DNA from 3 places in the Paenarthrobacter sp. A20 genome. Region 2 is predicted to be linked to each of the others. Evidence: riboswitches for the same ligand, from Rfam matches in the RefSeq annotation. Region 2 holds a riboswitch; each other region holds the start of a gene.
What was found. A riboswitch is a leader RNA that binds a small molecule or an ion and turns the genes downstream of it on or off. The one in region 2 is predicted to bind cyclic di-AMP.
Positions count from the first base shown of each region.

Region 1: it holds a riboswitch for cyclic di-AMP, as region 2 does, so the genes downstream of both, J3D46_RS09740 (C40 family peptidase) here and J3D46_RS24480 (M23 family metallopeptidase) in region 2, are expected to answer to the same signal.
Region 3: it holds a riboswitch for cyclic di-AMP, as region 2 does, so the genes downstream of both, J3D46_RS06750 (NlpC/P60 family protein) here and J3D46_RS24480 (M23 family metallopeptidase) in region 2, are expected to answer to the same signal.

Region 1 covers NZ_JALJWH010000001.1:2,040,037-2,045,706, reverse strand. Annotated here, with positions in the region: gene J3D46_RS09760 (molybdopterin molybdotransferase MoeA) at 10-1,368, opposite strand; gene J3D46_RS09755 (NTP transferase domain-containing protein) at 1,365-2,270, opposite strand; gene J3D46_RS09750 (HNH endonuclease) at 2,313-2,813, opposite strand; gene J3D46_RS09745 (NlpC/P60 family protein) at 3,031-3,804, opposite strand; gene J3D46_RS09740 (C40 family peptidase) at 3,905-4,648, opposite strand; cyclic di-AMP (ydaO/yuaA leader) riboswitch at 4,653-4,834, opposite strand; gene J3D46_RS09735 (M23 family metallopeptidase) at 4,960-5,670, opposite strand, start outside.
Region 2 covers NZ_JALJWH010000003.1:67,498-73,167, reverse strand. Annotated here, with positions in the region: gene J3D46_RS24485 (vitamin K epoxide reductase family protein) at 1-405, shown strand, start outside; gene J3D46_RS24480 (M23 family metallopeptidase) at 434-1,246, opposite strand; cyclic di-AMP (ydaO/yuaA leader) riboswitch at 1,250-1,424, opposite strand; gene J3D46_RS24475 (SURF1 family protein) at 1,716-2,573, opposite strand; gene J3D46_RS24470 (cytochrome c biogenesis protein ResB) at 2,563-4,191, opposite strand; gene J3D46_RS24465 (cytochrome c oxidase assembly protein) at 4,188-5,156, opposite strand; gene J3D46_RS24460 (helix-turn-helix transcriptional regulator) at 5,202-5,624, opposite strand.
Region 3 covers NZ_JALJWH010000001.1:1,391,842-1,397,511, forward strand. Annotated here, with positions in the region: gene hutG (formimidoylglutamase) at 1-814, opposite strand, end outside; gene J3D46_RS06740 (NCS2 family permease) at 889-2,331, opposite strand; gene J3D46_RS06745 (copper resistance CopC family protein) at 2,446-3,075, shown strand; cyclic di-AMP (ydaO/yuaA leader) riboswitch at 3,226-3,418, shown strand; gene J3D46_RS06750 (NlpC/P60 family protein) at 3,422-4,198, shown strand; gene J3D46_RS06755 (FAD-binding protein) at 4,363-5,055, opposite strand; gene J3D46_RS06760 (universal stress protein) at 5,473-5,670, shown strand, end outside.

The DNA of each region.
Region 1 (5,670 bases), on a different contig from region 2:
CCCCGGCCCTCATGCGTCTAGGGCACTCCAGTCCACCGGACCTGGCGGGGTCTTCTTTTGGCTCCGCGGCGGCGCCTTGCGGGGCTTGTCTTCAGGTGTCTTCGGCGCGGGCAACGGTTTGCCCCACGGCAAGGCAAAGGCCGGGACCAGCTCGCCCAGTTGGACTCCATGCGGCGGTACCACCATGACCCCGTCCGCACCGGCCAGGCCACGCATCATTCCCGGGCCAGCATGCTGTGCCGGCGACGCCAAGCCATACACCAGTTTGAAAGGCATCAGGCGGGTCCGTCCGGGCTCCGCGTCGATCATCGCTCCACAAGGAACTTCGCCCACTTCCTGGAGGCTTCCGTGGCCCAAGGCAGCCAGCAAGGGCGCCCCCAGGGTAAATAAGGCCATCATCGCGGCAAGCGGATTTCCAGGCAGACCCAGGACGAACCGGCCATCGGGCAACTCCGCCAACACGGCCGGATGTCCAGGCCGCATGGCAATACCGTCGATCAGCAACCGGCCACCAAGTTCTGCCACCGCCCGCCTGAAGTGGTCAGTCCCCGAACGCCCTGTCCCGCCGGTCGTAATGACGACGTCGGCAGGCGGTTCAGTTTCTGCGTACGGTTCGTCTGCGCTGAGTTCCTCGGGGGACGGCTCGGTGTCCTGAAGTGCGGCGAGCCACTCCCCATAACTGTCGCCCACCCTGAGCTGCTCCCCGGCGATACCGCCCAGGAGTTCCACCACGGCGCCGAGTTGCGGGCCGAAGGTGTCCCGGACCTGTCCAGGCCGCGGGATACCTTGGGCCACCACCTCCGAACCCGTCAAAAGGAACCTGACCAGTGGTTTGCCCATGACTTCCACGTGATCCAGGCCTGCCAACGCTGCCAGCGCGATGTGCGCCGGGTTGAGCACTGTCCCGGCTTTGAGCAGGACATCACCCTCGGCTGCCTCTTCTGCAGCCCTGCGGATGTGTTGGCCGTTGCGCGGCTCCCCCGGTTTGGCGGTGCCGCCCAACGCAAGGACCGGAAGGCCGTCGTCGTCCGTAGTGATGACGCCACTCTCGCTGCGCAGCACGGCTTTGGCCCCGGGAGGTATCAGCCCACCGGTAACAATGGGACTGGCTTGGTGAGGCGCAAGCCTCTGGCCCGGCTCACTGAGTATCCACGGGCCGCTACCATTGACGGCCCAGCCATCCATGGCGGAAGAAGCATAGTGGGGCATGTCCTGCACTGCCAGGGCATCCGATGCCAAGGTGCGGCCAAGGGCAGACCCCAGCGGGACCGGGCCTGGCGGGATGGGAGCAGCGCCATCGAACGCGCGCTGCCGAGCCTCATGCCACGTGTGTGCCGCGTGATGGCCCTCGTTGGGGGCCTGGGTCATTCGGCGCCAGCCCCGGACTCCGAATACTCTTGGGCAACTTTGCGGGCCAGGTCCAAGGCAGCGTTCATGGACGCGTCGTCGCTGGCCTGGCCAATGCCGCGGGCCATGCCGGCGGCGTATCCGGCGATGAACGTGGTCAAGGGTGCGGCGGGGCGCACCACTGAATGCGCAGCAACGCCAGCCACTGCCAGGACCTCGTTAACGTCCACTTCAACGCCTTCAAGCTCAAACGCCTGCAGCAATGTGCGGCACCATTCCTCGAGCGTCTCTTCCTGGCTCTTCACGTGCGCCTCCAACTCGTAGTCAATGCCCAAGGCCGCTGCGTCCTCCCACGTGTCCACGTCATCCGTAGAGCCTGCGGGGACGGCAACGTCCAGCACATTCAGCCTAGCAAGCAGCCGGAACACTGAAGAGTTCGTTAACCCGGAACCTTGCGAAGCTACGCCTACCTCCCGTTCCATGGCTGCGGTGCTGTAGGCGCCCAGCAGCGGTTGCTTCCGGCCGTCCGCGGAGACCGCCATGGCCCCCTCCACCCCGGGCTGTGAGGCAAGTGCTTCCCACAGGAGTGCAACGCCACGGGAGGCATGCGGCATATCGCAAGCCAGGACAAGCGTCCACGGAGCGCCCATGCCGTGGTTCTTCAACGCGGCCAAGCCCGCTGCAATCGCAGCGGCCGGACCCGCGTACGCCGGTTCCTCCCGCGCCCTCAGCACATTGTCCGGTAGCAGCACACCGCCGGATCCTGAAGCATCGGGCCCTACGACTACCACGGCTGCGGCACCCCGGACTGCCTGCAGGGCATGCGAAAGGAGCGACGCGCCGTCGTACGTCAGCGACGGCTTGGGCACGCCTCCGAGGCGGGTGGCCCTGCCTCCCGCCAAAATCACGGCGTTGAACTCCATCCGCCCAGATTACCCGGACGTCCGGAGGTCAGCAGAAATCGATCAGGCAGCGGATTCCGGCAACAGGAACGGGTCCCAGTCCGGCGCAGGTTTCTCGAGTTCTTTGATCTGCCACATGGTTCCCTGGGGCACGCCGGGCTTGAAACGGAGTTTCCAACCCATTTCGGCCAGCGTGTGGTCGCTCTTGGCGTTGTTGCATTTCAAGCACGCCGCAACCAGGTTTTCCCAGGAATCCGCGCCGCCCCTGGACTTGGGGTGGACGTGGTCTATGGTGTGGGCTGTTTTCCCGCAGTAGGCGCAGTGGTGACCGTCGCGGCGAAGGACCCCGCGGCGACTCACGGCAGTAATCCTGTTGTACCGGGGACGGATGTAGCGGTTGAGGAGGATCACGGATGGTCGTCCGAGAATCTCCTGTGGCCCGACGACAGGCTCGTCGCCTTCGGCCACAACGCTAGCTTTCCCAGTGAGCACAAGGACCAGCGCCCGGCGGAATGTTATTACCGCCAGCGGTTCATATCCAGCATTCAGAACGAGTGTGCGCATGCACGTACCTCTTCACGGCCGCACCCGTCAGGGGCACGAGGGCCGGCTGCCCTCTGCTTGTACGGGCTGTGGATCGACAACATAAGGGTAAGCACTTATATGCCGTATCCACGAATCTTTCTGCCGTTTCGCCTGCGGTGTCGGCAAGAGTTCATGCGCGGTTAAAGCAGAACACCCCGCCGGCCGGAGCCTGCGGGGTGTTCATGATGATGTGGGATCAGCCGTTGACGCGGATGAAAACCGGGCCGGAGCCGACGTTGACGCTGAACAGTGCCGTGGTGGATCCGTTCCATCCACCATGGACTGCCATGCCGTTGCCAACGTAGACGGCGATGTGGGCCTGTCCAGCCAAACCACCGTTGGCGTAGTAGGCGAGGTCGCCGGGCTGCGCTTCTGCTGCACTGACCGTGCGGCCCAGGGACAGGTAACCAGCGGGCCAGTCGTGGAAGTTGATGCCAACGGCGGCCAGGGAGTTGGTCACCAACATGGTGCAGTCCTGGGTGACGCCAAGCTGTGCGTAGGCGGCAGCAGCGATTGCTGCACCAAGGCCGCTGGCAGCTGCCGGAGCCTTTGCCGCCGGAGCCGCAGTGTTGACGGCGACCGTAGCGTTGCCGGACGTTGCTGTGCTCTCCGTGGCCGCCTTGGTTTCAACCTTGGCCGGAGCCTTCTTCACTACCGGAGCCGGAGCTTCCACCGTGGTGACCACGGGGCGCTCGTAGGAGATGGCAACCGTGGAGTCCGCAGCGATGGTCGCCTGAACTACCGACTGGACGTCAAGGGTGGACGTCGAGGTGGACTCGCGGTCCACCTTGGTCTCGGCAGCGTTGGCAGCAACACTACCGGTCAGGACCAGGCCTGAAGCTGCGGCAATGACTGCTGCCTGGCGGCCAACGCCACCGGCGTTGTCGCTGACGGCCTTGGCGATGACGGCAAGCGAGCTGGTCTTGGGGGCCTCAGCGCGATGCCGTGCAACTTTGTTTGCACTGGTCATGGTTTTCTCTTTTCATATCCGCATGCAGTTGGGGTACACGCGGCTAATCGGCGCGCCAGCACTTGGGGGGCATGCTGGCGAACCTCGAACCGGATTGTTTCTAGCGGAGGGTGAAGAAGGAGGACGTGCCGGTGGAGGCAGCTGAGTGCAGGAGCGTGCCCTGGCCCGGGTTCAAAGCGCTGATCATCATGCCGTTGCCAACGTAGATGCCTACGTGGGCTCCGCCGTTCTGCATGACCAGGTCACCGGGGGCCGGAGTGCTGGTGGGCTTCATGGCCGTCCAGGCGTTGACGCGCGGGATGCTGATGCCAGCCTGTGCGTAGACCCACTGGGTGAAGCCGGAGCAGTCCCATCCGTTGGGCGTTGTGCCGCCCCAAACGTACGGGTGGCCAATGCCGGTGTAGGCGATGGCAGCGAGGCCGGAGGCCGCGGCGCTGGAAGCAGCGTCCTTGGCTTCGGACGACTTGGCGGTGACAGCACCTGCTGCGTCCTGCGTGCCGTTTGCAGTGGCCCGCTGGGTGGTCTGCGAAGCGCGCTGGATCTTGGGGGCTTCCTTGGTGGCCACAACGGGGCTTTCAAAGGAAACGGTAGCTGTGGGCTCCGCGGTGACGACGGCGGTGGTAACCATCTGCTGGGTGCTGGAGGCTTCCGACTTGGAAACGTCGGTGTCAGCTGCCTGTGCCGGCAAGCCGACGCTGAGGACGAGGCCTGATGCTGCTGCCAGAACGACGGCCTGGCGGCCAACGGTACCGGCATTCGATGAAACAGCCTTGGAAAGCGTGTTCAAGGGGTTCGTACGAACCGATTCGGCGCGGTGGCGCGCAGGGGTAGTGCGTGATGACACGTAGGTAGCCTCTCCCAATGCCTGCGAGGTGAGCTGTCGGATTCGGATGGGAGTCATCCGGCCGCGCTGCTTCAAGGAAGCTTTGCGACTTAACCCCAAGGCCTTCTTTCGAAGACCAGAAGTGGTTCCCCCGCCCCTGCCAGACGATTTATGCGAACGGACCTCGAGTGGTGGCAGAGCTAGGCAATCCACTCAAGTGCACCGGCCCCCTAAAAAGCCGATGCGCTTTGTACGGTACAACAGTTGAACGCGAATGTCACATTCAGGTCACGGGGTGTGTCACGAATGCGAGAGACAACCATCAACTGGCCCTAGAGCCAGCCCATGGGGTCGACAACTTCACCATTGACCTGGACCTCAAAGTGGAGGTGGCAGCCGGTGGAAGCGCCTGTGGTGCCGCTCAGTGCGACCGTATCGCCGCGGCTGACCGTCTGGCCCACCTTGACGGTGAAGGATGACAGGTGGTTGTACGTGGTTTCGAGGCCATTCCCGTGGTCTACCACCACGCGGTTGCCTCCGCCGTACTCGTGCCATCCAGCAAAGGTGACCTTGCCGCTGGCTGCCGCATGTACGGCGGTGCCGCACTGAGCCACGAAGTCCTGGCCGCGGTGGAAGTCGCCGGCGCCGCCCGTGAGGGGGCTGACGCGGTAGCCAAACGGGGAAGCTGTGGTCAGCGTGTCCAAGGGGCTGGCCATGGTGCCCGCCGACGAGGCCCGCTGAATGCTGCCCGCGGACTGCGCACTGAGCAGTTGCTTCAGCTTTCCGTCGGGGTCGGCTGCAGTGGCAACGGCAGCGCGGCTGAAGTCGATCTTGGCGGATGCGGCTGCGGAAACCTCGGGCTGGCTGCCACCGGCGACGGCAAGGGCCGACTCGGTTTGGCCTGATTCCGAGGTGGCCATGACGGGGCTCGTGGCCGGCAGACCGACAGTCAGGGCGAGTCCGGTGGCGGCAAGCGCAACTCCGGCCTTCTGCCCGACGCCACTGGCTGCGGCAAAGTCGGCTACCTGGCGCAACGGGCTCTT
Region 2 (5,670 bases):
GTTTTCGGATTCCCCAACATGTTCATCGGGATCGTGGCGTTCGCCGTCATCATCACCACGGGCATGGCGCTGCTTTCCGGGGCAACTTTCGCCCGCTGGTACTGGGCCGGGCTGCAGGCCGGTGTCACGCTGGGGTTTGCCTTCGTCGTGTGGCTATGGTCCCAGGCCCTGTACTCGATCCACATCCTCTGCCCCTTCTGCATGATTGTCTGGGCGGCAATGATTCCCCTGTTCGTCTGGGTCACGGCCCGGAACATCACCCATGGAGTCATCAAAGTACCCGCCGGCGCGGCCCGCGTTGTCGGCGAATTTGGCTGGATCATTACCGCGCTGCTCTACGTGGCTGTTACCGCAACCATCTTCTTCGCCTTCAGCCACGTCTTCCTGGGCACATCAGGACTCTGACCCTGACAACCAAGGCGATGGGCGAGGCTTACATCCATCCCTGCGGGTTCACGGTCTGCCCGTTCAGGAGTACCTCGAAGTGCAGGTGGCATCCGGTGGAGTTGCCGGTGGTTCCGGCCGCGGCCAGCCGCTGGCCGGCGGTTACGGTCGCGCCCACGGAAGTTTCGATGGCGGCGAGGTGGTTGTAGGTGCTCTTCAGGCCGTTGCCGTGGTCCACCACAATCCTGTTCCCGCCACCGTAGGGGGACCATCCGGCCTCCACGACGGTCCCGGCTCCGGCGGCGAACACCGCTACCTGGCAGGCTGCCACGAGGTCCAGGCCGGTGTGCAGCTCCCCGGTGCCCGAGATCGGGCTGGTGCGGATACCGAACGGAGAAGTGACCGACATGCTGGCCAGCGGCGCCCCCAACCGGGCCGCGGCAGCGGCCGGGGAGGCCGCCGGGGTCGTCGGCGCGGCCGCGCCGGCAGCAGCTATGGGGGTCTTGGCCGGTACCGGCAACGGTGCCTGCTGTGTGGTGACAGCCGGGCGTTCATAACTGATGGAAGCCCCCACGGGGGCTTGGACGGGCGCGCCGGCAGCTGCCGTCCCCGATGCCTGCACCGCGAGGGCTGTGCTGGTGGGGGCCGGCCCGGCATGGGCGGCAGTGAGCGCTGCGGTCAACAGCGCGGCGACGCTCAGCGTAGCGGCGGCCGTGACCTGTTTGCGCCGGCTCCCCCGCGCTTCTGCCTCTGGCAGGGGCCGGTGACGGCCGGTAGTGGGGGATTTCATCGAGACGGCCGTGCGGGGCGCGAATCCGGAGGTTGGTTTTCGGCGGCGGCCATGGGGGGGTACAGAAGGCAAGGGGGATCCTTTCGGTTCGCCTGCGAAGTTAGCTGTCGGGTTCGGGCCAAGGAAAAATGCCCGGCCGTGCCCGGCGGCTTTCAGGCCACCGACATCACGGCTTCACCCCAAGGCAGGCTTGCTGCCGATTCTGGGTCCTCCACCCCCGCCGTCAAAAAGGGATAGTCGTTTGATGCCCCCGGCGGGGTCCAGCGCGGGGCATCAAGGGTCTCAATACAGAAAAACCTGAATTAATAGTAGCTGCAAAGCATCATCGTTACAATTTCGTGACTTAGGGGTTGTCGGCCTCGGTCAGGGACGCCCGGCTCGGTGCTGTTCTGAGACGCTTGACCGTATCTTCAGATTTGCAGCTAAGGGGTCAACGATCCCGGCCATGGGATCGTTCCCGGCACACCGGGTGATCTCCGCCTGGCCGGGGATGCCCTAGCCGTTCCGGGGCACCCTCTCCCGTCGGGCCTGCCGTGCCTGGTCAGAGTCCCATCGAGTCCAGCAGGGCGTCTTCTTCCTCGACGCGGGAGCGTTTGCGCGGGGCGGGAGCACGGGGTTGCTGGGCGGTGCTTGCGGTCTCCGCGGATTCGTCGGGCATGTCCCGTTCCTCACGGTGCATGCGGGCCTGCTGCCGTGCCATGTACCCGAAACCCACGAAGGCCAAGACGCCGAAGGTGATCCACTGCAGGGCGTAGGACAGGTTCGAGCCTTCCTTGACGGCCGGCGGGGCGAGTGGTTGCGGGACTGTGGCAGGCTGCGGGGACTCCGAGGCCATGACCCCGTAGCTGCCTGCCAGCAACGGGTACCCCAGCTGGCTCGCGTAATAGGACAGGTCGATGCTGGCCAACTGGCCCTCGGGTGCGTCACGACCCAGATCGGGCTCGGAGGGTTTGATCCGTACGACCGCCGAGACTTCTCCCGCTGGTGGTGCGGGCACGGCATCGGGGTACCCGGGCCGGGTGTTGCCGATCGGCAGCCAGCCCCGGTTGACTGCGATCGTTTCACCGGAAGCAAGCCGGAGCGGCACCACTACCTCGTATCCGGCAACGGAATTGTTGGGTCGGTTCCTGATGATTCTCTGGTCCTCGGCAAGGTACCGCCCTGACACTACAACCGTTCTCCACTTCGCGTCGGGGTCGGCGACGTCAAAGGAGGCGCGGGCATCCTGGAACGGCACCGGGGTTCTGTCGTAGTTCTGCTGGACCCTGCGGATTTCGGTCACGGTCTGATTCCGGCGCTCCATCTGCCAGTTCCCCAGCCCAATGCATGCCGCGGCGAATAATGCGGCCAGCAGCAGCCAACCCGCCCAACGCCAGGACAGAAGGAACCTATACGCCATCCTGTTCCTCCTGGAGCTGCCATTGCCGTGCCAACAGTGCGCGGATCGCCGTCGCCTCGGCGGCTAGGCGGTGGTCTTCTCCGCGGGCCAGAAGGCCGTATTCGACCATCGTCCTGCCGTCCACGTGGGTGCCGGCGCGGACCCATACCCGGCGCCGGTTCACATACAGGGAGACCATGAGCCCTGCCACGGCCAGCAGCGAAAATACCAGCACCCAGCCCTGGGCGGGGGTACTGCGTACATCCACCCCGATGTAGCGTTTAAGCCCGTCGAAGCTGATGCTTCCCTTGCCTTCGGGCAGCGTGTACGTTGCACCGGGTTGAAGCGTGATGCCGCCGGCGGGAAGGTCCCTGCCGTTGAGTTGGGTCAGCTTGGCCACGTCCAGGACGTACACGTTTTGCGGCGCTCCGGTGTCCAGCCCGAGGTCCCCGTAGTACGAGTTCAGGCTCAGCTGCGGGTTCAGGGGATCGGGGTCGAAGCTGTAGGACACGCCCTGGTCGTTCTTGATGGCCGAGGGCAGGAAGAACCCGACAAAGCCCAGCTGGGATGGTGCGGCGTCCGGGACCTTGAGGACCACCGAAGAGGTGTAGACCCCGTCGTTGGGGATGGACACCACGGGACCGCTGAAGGCGGTTTTCCCGGTGCCGTCCTTGACGGTGACGACCGGGGCGTAGCCGTTGCCGACCAAGAACACCCCGGTTTCACCGAAATAGACTGGTTCGTTGACTTTCAGGGTCTGTTCCCGTGCCGGGGACTCCGCTCCGTCCTTGGTGCTCAGCTCGGCGGTGAAGTCGATCGGCTGGCCGAACTGCTGGCGTGATTCCCTGTCGAAACGGACCTCGAAGCTCTCCAAAGTGACGGCGAAAGGATCCAGCCAGGCGGTGTTGAAGTTGATTCCCGGGGTGAAGGCATCGTAGCTGACCAGGGTATTGACGAAAGTGCCGCCTTCGATGAGGATCTTCTGTCCCCGATAGCCGAACATCCCGCCGATGGCCACACACACCAGCACCCCGATCAGCGAGGTGTGGAACACCAGGTTGCCGGCCTCCTTCAAAAACCCACGCTCGGCACCCAGAGAGGGACGCAGCCCATCCCGGTCCCTGACCTCGACCCGGTAGCCGCGCTTCCTCAGCACGTCCGCGGCGTCCGCTATCGCGGCGGCCGCGGTGATCCCGTCCCCAGCGGGCAGGATCAAGGTGCCATACTCGGGCAGCCGGGAGAGCCGTTTTGGGGTACGTGGCGGCTGGGAGCGCAAGGCTTTGTAGTGGGTGCGGGCCCTGGGAACGACACAGCCGATCAGGGAGATGAAGAGCAGGATGTAGATGGCTGAGAACCACACGGAGGAGTAGACATCGAACATCTGCAGCACGTCCAGGACCGGCCCGTAGGCCGGGTTGTCCTTGATGTACCGGGTAACGAGGGCGGGATTGGCTGATCGTTGCGGGAACAGCGAGCCCGGCACGGCGGCCACTGCGAGCAGGAGCAGCAGGAACAGGGCCGTTCGCATGCTGGTCAGCTGCCGCCAGGCCCAGCGCAGCATCCCACAGGGCCCCAATGCCGGCAATACGGGGTGCTGCGCCTGATCGGCGGCCGGTGTTGAAGTGTCAGGTAATGTCATCGTCGGCGCACCGGGCGGTTGGCCAGTTGTTGCAGGTATTCGTTGTAGGCGTCCAGGTCAGGGTCCCCCGCTACCGCAGCCTTGCGTTCGGATTTGACCCAGCCCCGGGCCTCGTCCCGTTGCCAGCGAACCAGGATGAACATCAACAACAGCACTCCCGGCAGCTCCCCGTAGGACCAGGCCAGCCCGCCGGCCAGTCCTTGGTCCTGCATGGGGTCCACGTTCCAGCTCTCCGGCGGCGCGGCGAAAAACTTGACCATGGGCGCGGTGGCCATCATGATCACGACACCGAAAAAGGCATGCAGCGGCATCTCGGCAAAGATGTCCAACAACCGGCCGAAGTGTGTCTGCCTGCTCGGCAGCGGGTCAGCGGAAATCAGCGGCACCGTGAAGAGGATGCCCGCGGCCAGGAACAACAATTCCAGCCCCACATGGCCATACCAGTTCGGCAGCAGCAGGTCCGCGAGCCCGGAAAAATAGACCCCGTAGAAGCTGAGCAGGAACAGCGGCACCATGAAGGCCGGGTGAATGGCCCACCGGCCCGCACGCGACCGAAGGCCCCAGAGGGCAAGCTTTAGGACCGGCCGGCCCAGCAGGTTGTGCGGGGTCGCCCTCAGCAGCAAGGTACCGGGGGATCCTATGACCAGCAGGGGCGGGACAGCCATCATCAGGGTCAGCTGCTGGAACATGAAAATGGAGAACATCCGCAGCCCGTACCCTTCAATTCCGGCTCCCATGACGACGATGATGGCCAGGCAGCCGAACAGGAACGAGGCGGTGCGTATCGGGGACCAGTGCCGGCCCTGCCGCCAGAGACTGATCGCGCCGGCGAGGTAGAGGACCGCGGCCAGCAGTGTCAGGGCAGGGATCAGGGGAACAGGCTGCAGGTTCGGTGCGAGATACTCCCCCAGCGAAGGCGGCAACGAGGGGAGCCATACCGGGCCCTCTACTCCAGGCTCACCCATATCAGTGACCCCGTCCGGCCACGGCGGCCTGGTCAGGGGCGTAAGTTAGTTGTTGCTGACCATTTTCAGGCGGTCCAGACCGGCGTGTCCGACGTGCGTGAGACCTAGATCGAGCAGCATGCGCACGTGCGAGTCGGCCAATGAATAGTAGGCCATCCGGCCGGCCCGACGGACCTGCACCACCCGCGGGCCGCGCAGCAGGCGCAGCGCATGGGAAACACCGGATTCGCTCAACCCTGTGGTGGCGGCCAAATCGCACACACACATCTCCCCTTCGAGCAGCGCGATGAGGATCCTGACCCGTCCCGGGTCCGAGAGCAGCCCGAAAATCACCGCGAGATCCGTCACGTCCGTGTCCGCTGGCATTCGGGACCGGACGGCCTCGACCTTTTCGGCATCGACCAGCCGAACGGCGCAGTCGCTGCCCGGCTGGCTGGGCGTCGGCGTTGCCTGTGCTGTTCCGGTCATTCATTAAGACTACCTCTACCTGCTAATGCGTCGCATTTGCCTTCTG
Region 3 (5,670 bases), on a different contig from region 2:
CGCTGATCACCGGCAACGGCACGCCATATGCGGCAGGCGCGCTCACTCCGGGCGCCACGGATGCCGGCATGACATCCAGGTCGATCGTCAGGTACAGCGCGTCAACGCCAGCCAGGAAGCCGGCAACAAATACCTCCACGGCCTCCGGGGAGCACAACTCATCAAGCATGTACTTCACGCCCAGCCGGTCTGCGGTGTCGAAGAGTGTTCGCGTATTGTTCGGCTCCGAAATGCCCACGACGGCGTACTGGAGTTCGCGCCCGGCGGCCGCTTCAGCGTGGGCCATCTGAAGGAACGGCGTACCCGAGCTCGGCGTGGGTTCATCGCGCAGGTCAAAGTGGGCGTCCAGGTTCAGCACGCCCAGTCGCTTCCCACGAACGGCTTCAGAGCCGGCTACGCCCAGGTAACTGGCAAACGCGGTCTCGTGGCCGCCGCCCAGCACTACAGTGAGGTTTCCGGCGTCGAGCAGTCCCGAAATGGCGCGTCCGGCGCGCTCTTGGCCCGCTTCCAGTGAGTCGTCCTCCACAACCACATCGCCGGCGTCGAATACGTCACGGTCAAGGTGGAAAGCCAGCGGACCCAGCGCCGAGCGGATGGCGGCCGGTGCCGCCGCGGCACCCACGCGGCCCTTGTTGCGGAGGACTCCGGCGTCGCTGCAGAACCCAAGTACGACGGCGGGACGCGATGCCGTTGCGGGCGCGGGCGACGTCAGGGGTGCTACAGCCTGCCACCACCGGCGGTGCCCGGCACCGTCGCCGTCAAAGCGGCCGGTCCACGGGGTGGGGCTGACATCTACGGCGAGGGTGGTTTCCATGCTTCAAGCACACCCGAACGGGCACGCGAAAACCAGCCACCCCGCACCGCGCGTGTCTGAAACCCCGGATTTCCCTATTTGACCCCGAGCAGCTCTTCCACGGTTCCGATGCCGAAGAACAGCAGGAACGCGGCAGCCACAGCCCACATGAGCGGGTGGACTTCGCGGGCACGGCCTTGGAACGTGCGGATCAGGACGTAGGAGATGAAGCCGGCGCCCAGGCCGTTGGCGATGGAGTACGTGAACGGCATCAGGGCGATGGTCAGGAACGCCGGGATGCCGACGCCCCAGTCCTGCCAGTCGATCTTGCCCACCTGGGAAACCATCATGAAGCCCACGACAACCAGTGCCGGGGCAACGGCTTCGAACGGAACCAGGTTGATCAGCGGCGTGAAGAACATGGCCACCAGGAACAGCACTCCGGTAACGATCGAGGCGAGGCCGGTGCGTGCGCCTTCGCCGATGCCCGCTCCGGATTCAACGAAGATCTGGTTGGACGATACGGACGCGCCGCCACCGACGATTGCGCCGAGGGCGTCAACCTGCAGGACCCGGTCCACGTTGGGGATGTTGCCGTCCTTGTCCACGGTTCCGGCCTCGTTTGCCAGGCCCACCATGGTGCCCATGGCATCGAAGAAGATGCTCAGGAGGATCACGAAGGCCAGCAAAGCAGCAGCGATGAAACCGAGGTGCTCGAACGCGCCGAAAGGGTTCGCCTTGCCGATCAGGGACAAGTCCGGGGCGCCCCATTCGGAGAGCGTGGGCGCCACGAGCGACCATCCGCGCGGGTTGACGTTCTTGCCGTCAAAGCTCGGGCCGATGTGGAGCGTGAATTCAAGGATGGCTGCCAGGGCGGTGGAAACCACGATCCCGATCAGGATGGCGCCGCGGACTTTGCGAACCACCAGGGCGATGGTCAGGATCAGGCCCACCGCAAAAACCAGGGTGGGCCAGCCCATGAGCTTGCCGTCCACGCCCAGCCCCAGGGGAACCGTGGTGCCGGCGGCGTCCGGGATGCGGCGCACGAATCCGGCATTGACCAGGCCGATCAGTGCAATGAAGAGACCAATGCCCACCACGATTGCCGTCTTGAGGGCTTCTGGAACGGCTTTGAACACCGCAGTACGGAAACCGGTGAGCACCAGGATGAGCATGGTGACGCCGGAAAGCACCACGAGGCCCATCATGTCCGGCCAGGTCAGTCCGGGGTGTGAGGCCACGGTGACGGCCACGAACGCGTTCACGCCGAGCCCCGTTGCAACGGCGAACGGGTGCTTGGCCCACGCGCCCATGAGGATGGTCAGGATGCCCGCCACGAAAGCAGTAGTGGCTGCGACGGCCGTGAAGCCCAGGGACGCTCCGCTCGAGTCCGCTCCGGAGAGGATCAGGGGGTTCAGCACCACGATGTAGCTCATGGCGAAGAACGTTGCGAAGCCGCCACGAATTTCCCGGGAGTACGTGGATCCACGTTCAGTGATTTTGAAGTAGCGGTCGACTGCAGAACCTTGTTTAAGCATGAAGGACTCCGGGGATCGAGGGGAGTGTGCTCTCAAATCCTATGCGGTCGGATACGGGCGCCCCGGACGATTCGCCTAGTCTGTAAGGAAGCCAACACTAGGAGAAACCGCCCCATGCGTACCATCCGCCCGCTTCTGGCCGCCGTCGTTGCTGCCCTCGCCTTCGCGTCGGCCTTGCTGTTTTCCGCGGCTCCGGCGTCCGCCCATGACGTCGCCGAATCCACCACGCCGGCCAACGGTGCCAGCGTGACTGTCGTCCCGGCGTCGGTCTCCATCACGTTCAACAACCGGCCGCTGGCCATCGGTTCGGGCGTAACAGTCACGGCGGGCGGCGAAAACTGGGCAGACGGTCCCGTGGAAATCATTGACAACCAAGCTGTCCAGAAGCTGCGCGAAGGCGCACCCGCGGGCGAGTACACGGTGGTCTGGCGGGTCGTCAGCAGCGATTCGCACCCCATCGAGGGCACCTTTACGTTCACGGCAGCCGGAGGCGCGACGTCGGCAAGCGGTTCGGCGGTTGCCTCACCGTCTGCTTCGGCTCCTTCAGCCTCGGTACCGACGGCCGGTACCGGTGCGCCGGGAACGGGCACCAGCGAACCGGCCGCGGATGCCTCCCAGCCGTTCCCGTGGAGCATCGTGGGACTGGCCGTTGTTGCTATCGGACTCGTTATCTTTCTGGCTGTTACGGCACGTAGGAAACTCGCTGCTTCCAACGACGCGGATGGCGAGAATCCCGCGGAATAACGGGGTTTTCTACGTACCTGCGAATATCTCGAAACGGTCACCGCGACACGCCAGAAGAGTAGTTCTCGTTACTTAAATGTGACTTCGGCGTGATCATCGCGTACGGTTGTACCTGTGCCTGTTCCACGTAGCGGGCACTTCCGGCCTGATTGCCTAGCTCTGCCGCAGTCCGGAATCCGTTCGCAGACAAACCTTACGGCAGAGACGGGGAACCCATTTTAGGTCGCTTTCGAGCGTGCCTTGGGGTGAAGTCACGAAGCTTCCGCTGAACAGCGGGGGATAGTGACCGGGTGACTCCCATCCGAATCCGACAGCTAACCTCGCAGGCATCGGGAGAGGCTCTTTCATGTCTTCACGCATTCTTCGCGGCCGTCGTAAGGCGGACAGCGTACGTCCTAATCCGTTCATCTCCATCTCCAAGGCAGTTGCCAGCAACGCCTCCGGCGCTGGCCGCCAGGCAGCTGTCATCGCAGCAGCCTCGGGCCTCGTCTTGACCGGCTCCATCGCCGCCCACGCAGCTGAAGCTCCGGTTCAGCGGGACTCCAGCCCCGCCACGGTCGCAGAGACCGCCTCCGAAGCTCCCACCCAGGTTGTTACCGCCGCCTCCACGGCGACCATCAACTTCGAGCGCCCTGCCGTTGCTTCCGTAGCGGCTCCGGTCATCGAGAAGCCGGCTCCCGTCGTTGAGGCTCCCGTAGCCAAGAAGGCAGCAGTCACCACTGCCGCTGCAACGGCTCCTGTCGCCAAGGCCGCAGCTGCCGCTCCGGCTGCTGCTGCTCCCGCTGCTGCTGCCCCGGCAGTCGGTGGCGTCAACGCAGCCATGGTTGCCTCGGCTTACGCCCAGATCGGCATCATGCAGGACTGCACCGCCATGGTGGAACGGGCTCTCGGCTCCGCAGGCATCCCTGTTGGTGACCTTGGCCCCATGCAGTTCATGAACTACGGCAAGGTCGTCAGCGACCCCCAGCCCGGTGACATGATCGTTCAGTCCGGCCACGTCGCCATCTACATCGGCAACGGCCAGGCCATCAGCGGTGGCATCAACGGCAACCAGACGGGCATCCACCCGATCAGCTGGTTGACCGCAACGGGTCCCCTGACCTACGTACGCGCTGGCGCATAAGCCTCACGCTTCAGTCCAAAGGCCGGTGTCTTTGAGGAATCACTCCTCGAAGGCACCGGCCTTTGGCGTTAAGTTTTGTGCGTAAAAGTTCCAGACATGGACGTACGACGGCGGGTAGGCGCGCCTTTGCCGCGTAGTGGGGCAGGGTGTGCCGGTTGGATCGGCTAGGCGGTGGCCAGGCCTGGCCCTGCCGGGAGGGCAACCTTGGAAGAGATCGCCTGACCCACTGCTTTGGCCTGCCGAAGGACTTCCTTGGGGGTGGGCGTAATGAGTTCGCCGACGCCTACAAGATGCATCCCGACTGCCCTCATGGCCGCGGCCAGGTTTTGGCCGATGGCAATCCCGAGTTCGGCCAGCATCCGGCGCAGCTGGCTCTGCGCACAGCGCGTGACCACGATGTGGTCGGCCAGGAGAACCCCGTTGGCGGTGTGGACTGCCCACTGGCGACGGGTGGATTCGAGGGGGCCGGATACGTGGAGTCCGGTTCTCAGCCCCGCAGTGGTCATGCTGGCGGCCAAACCGTAGCCAATCTGCTGTGACGGATCCGAGCCCAGGAAATCAAGGCGCACGGCGCGCGTGGTGCTGCGGACGTCCAGCTGATGGCTTGCCGCGTAGTTCCGCAAGTGGCGGAGGATCTCGTTGCGTTCCTTCATTGCAGCGGGATCGGCGGCGTCGCAGCGTTGAAGCATACCTGTATGGACCGACGGGCCCGTTGCGGACAACGCACCAAAGCCGTCCACGACGATGGAACCCACGCCATAACGGCTGAGCTCACTGGCAACTGCCAAGCCGGACAAGCCGGCTCCGATGACCACGGTGGTGGTGCGTTCCGTGGCGGAATCAGGCGTGAGTGACACTGCTTGGTTCCTCCTTGACGTGTGTGCCCTTCGGCATCGCGTGGGGTCGCGTCCGAGTTCCCCAAGCGGCCGCAAATAAATGGCCGGAGTGTGTCGTGAAACACGTTTGCCGGCCATTCGGTGACTCGAACACTACCGAACTTTTTCGGCCATGGATAGCCTCCCGGATGCGCGTGTTTGGGTTGTTCATCCGGAGCGCAAAATGGACCTCCGATAACCGAGCCCGGACCGTTATACACATAGCCCAAAGTCGCCTTGATTCGGCGTTGCCGACCGAGAATAGTGGGCCTTGGAAGGAGAAATTTCCAGGTTTCTCCTGCCCCGGCCATTGACAATGAAGCAGTCAGGGAATCCGACCCGGAAAACCTCTGGCAGAATAGCCGGAACATCAAGCAGTAGGTGGAGAGGCGGGCCCCAATGGACCAGCACGGCAGACACAGTGAAGAGCCACAGCGGGGCGACGACCAAGCTGTCGCACCAGGCGGCATCGTCGTTGGAGTGGACGGTTCGGAGCACGGTCAGTGTGCCTTGGTTTGGGCCGCGCGGGAAGCAGAGCGCCGGCAGCTTCCGTTGCACATCGTCACGGCCTACTCAGTGCCCATCTTCGCCGCATCA